Regions from separate parts of the Vibrio sp. TRT 29B02 genome, predicted to be linked through region 2. Evidence: predicted binding sites of a transcription regulator. Region 2 holds the regulator's gene; the other holds the start of a gene.

Region 1 (3,212 bases), on a different contig from region 2:
ACGGCAGAAGAGGAAGATAAGCAAGCCCTCGAAAAACTGCAAGAAGCAGAAAGCCGAGCTCCGGCTCAGAGCCGACCAAAGAAAGATGCCGTTGTCGTTGAAGGGGTTGATAACCTGATGACTCATCTCGCGCGTTGCTGTCAGCCAATCCCTGGGGATGAAATCGCAGGTTACATTACTCAAGGTCGAGGTATTTCTGTTCACCGAGCTGACTGTGAGCAGCTAGAAGAGCTAAGACATCACGCCGCAGAACGTATCATCGATACGGTGTGGGGCAGTGGCTTTGTTGGTTCATACATTTTGACGGTGCGCGTAGAAGCAATGGAGCGGAGTGGCTTGCTAAAAGACATTACCACCTTGTTTGCCAACGAAAAAATCAAAGTCACCAGCATGAAGAGTCGTGTCGACTATCGCAAGCAGTTGTCGATTATGGACTTTGACCTAGAGGTAACGAACGTTGAAGTACTGTCTCGTGTATCAAAGCGCGTAGAACAGATCAAAGATGTGATGTCGGTAAAACGCCTAGGCTAATTTTTACGTCGTATTTGGCTCCCTAACAGCGTTAGCTGCACTTACTCGCTCCATCACATAGACGAGCTATGCTCAGGAGCCTCATAAGTTTGCTGCCTTGTTCGGAGAGCCAACTACTTAGTAAAAATAGTTTGTCGTATTTGGCTCCCTAACATCGTTAGCTGCACTTACTCGCTCCATCACATAGACGAGCTATGCTCAGGAGCCTCATAAGTTTGCTGCCTTGTTTGGAGAGCCAACTACTTAGTAAAAATAGTTTGTCGTATTTGGCTCTCTAACAGCGTTAGCTGCACTTATTTAGAGAACTGAGCAACATATAATCAAGGTGAGTGGTTTTGGCTGCTCGCCTTTTTGTTTAAAGGAAGAGATTAAAGATGAGTCACCCAATTGAACAGTTAGAACAGATCATGGCAACGCTGCGTGATCCTGAAAAGGGTTGTCCATGGGATCTGAAACAGAGCTTCGACACCATAGTCCCTCACACCATCGAAGAGACATATGAAGTGGTTGATGCGATTCAAAACCGTGATTGGCCAAATCTCAAAGAAGAGTTGGGTGACTTGTTATTTCAGGTTATTTTCTATAGCCAGTTGGCTAAAGAGCAGGGCTTGTTCGACTTTTCGCAGGTCGTTGATACGGTCAATGAGAAGCTCACACGTCGCCATCCACACGTGTTTTCGGATATCGAATTTGAGAATGAAGAGCAAATTAATGCCAACTGGGAGGCTGAAAAAGCCAAAGAGAAAGCGCAAGTAGGCAAAACTGAGCAAAGTATTCTAGACTCAATACCAGTCTCTCTACCGGCTCTTTCGCGTGCTACAAAAATACAGAAGAAATGCGCGAAATTCGGTTTTGACTGGGATTCAATCGGGCCTGTTGTTGACAAGGTTCATGAAGAAATTGAAGAGGTTATGGACGAAGCACTGCAGGTGACACCTAGCGATGAAAAGATAGAGCTAGAGCTTGGTGACTTGTTGTTTGCGACGGTAAATTTAGCTCGTCATTTAGGAGCCAATCCGGAAGTGGCCTTGAGCAAAGCTAACCTCAAGTTTATGCGTCGCTTTAAAGGTGTAGAAGGTTTGGTTGCAGAACAAGGCAAGCAACTGACTGATTTTACTTTAGAACAGTTGGATGCTTTCTGGGATGAAGTGAAAAGGCAAGAGGTCGGTGTTGATTAAACCGTCACTCGAATTTGATTTGAAGCAAAAAATAAAAAATTGCAGTGTGATAGATTTCACGTTGTAGCGGAAAAGGGCTTCTGGTATATTTATATCCCGTCCAGAAGAAATCCATTTTCCCTCATTCAACCAATTTCAGGTTAAACATGACGACAAATTACATTTTTGTTACTGGCGGGGTTGTATCCTCTCTAGGTAAAGGTATTGCAGCAGCATCTCTTGCGGCTATTTTAGAAGCTCGTGGTCTTAAAGTGACTATGATGAAGCTTGACCCTTACATCAACGTTGATCCAGGCACAATGAGCCCGACTCAGCACGGTGAGGTGTTCGTCACTGAAGATGGCGCTGAAACTGACCTTGACCTTGGTCACTACGAGCGTTTCATCCGCACTAAAATGACCAAGCGCAACAACTTCACAGCAGGTCGTGTTTACGCTGACGTACTACGTAAAGAGCGTCGTGGCGACTACCTAGGTGCAACGATTCAGGTAATCCCTCACATCACTAACGCTATCAAAGACCGCGTAATCGCTGGTTCTGAAGGACATGATGTTGCTATCGTTGAAGTGGGTGGTACGGTTGGTGATATCGAATCACTACCATTTATGGAAGCTATTCGTCAGCTAGCGGTAGAACTAGGCCGTGAGCGCGCAATGTTCATGCACCTAACTCTTGTTCCTTACCTAGCAGCAGCGGGCGAAGTGAAAACTAAACCGACTCAGCACTCTGTAAAAGAGCTACTGTCTATCGGTATCCAGCCAGATATTCTTGTTTGTCGTTCAGATCGTATGATCCCTGCGAACGAACGTAAGAAGATTGCTCTTTTCTGTAACGTTCCAGAGAAAGCAGTTATCTCTATGAAGGACGTAGATTCCATCTACAAGATCCCTCAACTAATCAAGTCTCAAGGTCTAGACGATCTTGTTTGTGCTCGTTTCGGTATTTCTGCACCTGAAGCTGACCTTTCTGAATGGGAACAGGTTATCTATGAAGAAGCGAACCCAACGGCTGAAGTGACTATTGGTATGGTTGGTAAGTACATCGAACTGCCAGATGCATACAAGTCAGTGAACGAAGCACTGAAACACGCAGGTCTTAAGAACCGCCTAAGCGTGAAAATTAAGTACGTTGATTCTCAAGATGTCGAAACTAAAGGTGAAGAAGCTCTGCACGGTCTTGATGCGATTCTTGTTCCAGGTGGTTTCGGCGATCGTGGTATTGAAGGTAAGATTCTTGCTGCAAAATACGCTCGTGAGAACAAAGTACCTTACCTAGGCATTTGTTTGGGTATGCAAGTGGCACTGATCGAATACGCACGTAATGTGGCGGGCATGGCAGGTGCACACTCAACAGAATTTAATAAAGAGACTAAGTACCCAGTTGTTGGTCTAATCACTGAGTGGGTTGACGGCGAAGGTAACGTAGAAGAGCGTACTGAGAAATCAGATCTTGGTGGTACTATGCGTCTAGGTTCACAGCTGTGCCACCTAGAAAAAGGGACTA
Region 2 (3,212 bases):
CTTACAGACAAGGTTTGTCATGTCCGCTAAACACCCTATTATTGCCGTGACTGGTTCATCTGGCGCTGGCACAACGACTACCTCGGAAGCCTTCCGCAAAATGTTCAATATGATGAACGTTAAAGCCGCGTGGGTCGAAGGGGATAGCTTCCACCGCTTTACTCGCCCTGAAATGGATGTCGAAATCCGTAAGGCTCGCGAGCAAGGCCGTCACATCAGTTACTTTGGCCCACAAGCGAACGACTTTGGTGGCCTAGCCGAGTTTTTCCGTAAATACGGACACGAAGGTAATGGTCAGGTACGTCGCTACCTCCATACGTTTGACGAGGCAGTACCTTATAACCAGATGCCCGGTACTTTTACGCCTTGGCAAGACCTACCAGAAAACTCCAATGTACTCTTTTATGAAGGGCTACACGGGGGGGTGGTAGATGGTGACGTTAACGTCGCACAACATGTCGACTTTCTGATAGGCATGGTGCCGATCGTCAACTTAGAATGGATTCAAAAGTTTGTTCGTGATACTCGCGATCGCGGTCATTCTCGTGAAGCCGTCATGGACTCAATAGTACGTTCAATGGACGACTATCTAAACTATATTACTCCACAGTTTTCCCGAACTCATATCAACTTTCAGCGCGTTCCGACCGTTGATACATCAAACCCTTTAAATGCGAAAGGGATACCGAGTTTGGACGAAAGTTTCGTCGTCATTCGACTTCGTGGTATCAAGAATGTCGATTTCCCATACCTACTGGCTATGATTGATGGTTCGTTTATGTCACGCCACAACACCATTGTTGTACCAGGCGGAAAAATGAGTTTTGCGATGGAATTAATTGTTCGCCCTATCCTGCAACAATTGATAGAAACGGGCAAAATCGGTTAAGGCTCACAACTAGAACACGATTACTTTTCATACCGTGATCATGTGCACAGTTTTGCGTACCAAAAAGCCTGTTGTACCCGATTAAAATCAAGAAATCATGCCAGAAAAAGGATACTATTTGTAACCGACACATAAGTTGGCTTGCAGCATTTATAAAGTGCTCTTATCCTAGTAGGTCTTAATTAAGGCTTAGCTTAAACATGGAAAGCGGCAAGCGTACCCTGCAGAGGAAGTGAGATATTATGGTTCTAGGTAAACCTCAAACCGACCCAACATTAGAGTGGTTCCTTTCACATTGTCATATTCATAAGTACCCTTCAAAAAGCACGCTAATTCACGCGGGCGAGAAAGCGGAAACTTTGTACTACATTGTTAAAGGTTCTGTTGCGGTTCTTATCAAAGACGAAGAAGGTAAGGAGATGATCCTTTCTTACCTAAACCAAGGTGACTTCATCGGTGAACTTGGTCTATTCGAAGAAGACCAAGAGCGTACCGCATGGGTTCGAGCAAAATCTCCTTGTGAAGTTGCGGAAATCTCATTCAAGAAGTTCCGTCAGCTTATCCAAGTGAACCCAGATATCTTAATGCGCCTTTCAGCGCAGATGGCAAGTCGCCTACAAGTGACGAGCCAAAAAGTGGGCGACCTAGCATTCCTAGACGTAACGGGTCGTATTGCTCAAACGCTACTAAACCTAGCGAAGCAACCTGATGCAATGACTCACCCAGATGGCATGCAAATCAAGATCACTCGCCAAGAGATTGGTCAAATCGTTGGCTGTTCTCGCGAAACAGTTGGCCGTATCTTGAAGATGCTTGAAGAGCAGAACCTAATTTCTGCACACGGTAAAACAATCGTTGTTTACGGTACTCGTTAATTTCGATTAAGCACTAAATTATAAAAGCCACCAATGGAAACATTGGTGGCTTTTTGTTTTCGAGAAAATTATGGCTTATTGAGGACTAGTTTCGTCAACACCTTTAACCACAAAGCTGTTATCAACTTCTACCCGCCACTATCTTTTGAAGCCCCATCTCGGAACACAGTGTTCTCGAAGGGCGCAGCCCGTTCTAAATGCTCGCAGGACGAAGTCCGGTCTCGACTCTCGCTTCTGCTCTTTACCCGTTAGTGCTTTCGAAGATCTTGTCAGCAGACGCTGCCACAAATCCTGGGTAAAGCTCGCCATTAGGCATTGGATAACGTTTAGCAAACTCGTAGAAGCCTCCAGGGATGATTTCACTACCTTCAGTAAACTGAACCGGCACTTTATCAGCCATCGTTGAAGATTGCTCAAGCAACACTTCAGGCGTGCCTTTCACTTCGCCACCAAACTCGTTGATAGTAAAGCCAGCTGAGCGAAGGTGATCATTAACACCTTTCACCTCATCAAACGCATTAAGTTGGTTAACACTGACAGTAAAGTGGTTCGCACCGTAACCATGGGCAGCTAACCAAGCCGCGTACTCGCTTTCTTTAGCCAGCGTTTGGTAATCCGCATGACTAATATCCCATAGTCGGCCACCGTACAAGAACTCATGACCTGTTAGCTTATCCGCGTCTACTTGCTCGACTAGCTTGGTAACAATCGCTTGAAGTTCACTAGAACACTCATCAACTTTTAGTTCACTGATAAATACTTTTGGCTGTTTTGGATCGGGATGTTCAAAATGTTTCGCCGCGAGCTTTTTGCTTTCAAAAACGTAATCGCCACACGGCTTGTAGCCAGCATCTAGAAAAGGTTGTGCTAGAGTCGCGATACCTAACGGCTCAACGTTGAAAGTACGTAGTGCAATATGGTCATTGATCAATGCTTCGTCTTCTTGCAGAAGTTGGTGTACTTTTTCAGCAGAGGGACACAAGCGTTGAATATAGTCATTCCATAACTGCTGGAATAAAACATCTGGCGTCATAACGCCTCCTTGTATAGGGGTTGTTTACGTTCAAAAATGCCTCCTGGCTCAGGGAGGCAAAAAGGGAAATATCTAAGCGAACTTCACGCTCTACAGTTCAACACCTGGGCTTAATGTTTCAGGAAGAAGTGTCTCGCCACCTTCCATCGAAGCCATTGGGTACGCACAGTAATCCGCTGCATAGTAAGCACTTGGCCTTAGGTTGCCAGAAGCGCCTGGGCCACCGAACGGTGCATCACCACTTGCTCCAGTGAGCTGACGGTTACGGTTAACAATGCCTGCACGAATATGGTCAACAAAGTAGTTCCACTCGCTATCGTCTGTCGATACTAAGCCAGCAGATAACCCAAAGCGTGTGTCGTTGGCAAGTTCAACCGCTTTTTCCAGACCTTGGTAGCGTACGACCTGTAGCAGA

Evidence for each region. The regulator CRP, encoded in region 2, controls carbon source genes, mostly activating them, when cyclic AMP is high. The targets are predictions, from matches to a motif close to TGTGANNNNNNTCACA.
Region 1: a site for CRP is predicted at 1,755-1,770, ahead of ACQEXT_RS03795 (CTP synthase). Genes of this name have one in related genera too.

What each region holds. Positions count from the first base shown of each region.
Region 1 covers NZ_JBNJOJ010000004.1:41,076-44,287, forward strand. The annotation lists gene relA (GTP diphosphokinase) at 1-531, shown strand, start outside; gene mazG (nucleoside triphosphate pyrophosphohydrolase) at 906-1,709, shown strand; gene ACQEXT_RS03795 (CTP synthase) at 1,856-3,212, shown strand, end outside.
Region 2 covers NZ_JBNJOJ010000029.1:51,354-54,565, forward strand. The annotation lists gene ACQEXT_RS16770 (phosphoribulokinase) at 20-889, shown strand; gene crp (cAMP-activated global transcriptional regulator CRP) at 1,132-1,764, shown strand; gene ACQEXT_RS16780 (DUF1338 domain-containing protein) at 2,006-2,797, opposite strand; gene astD (succinylglutamate-semialdehyde dehydrogenase) at 2,888-3,212, opposite strand, start outside.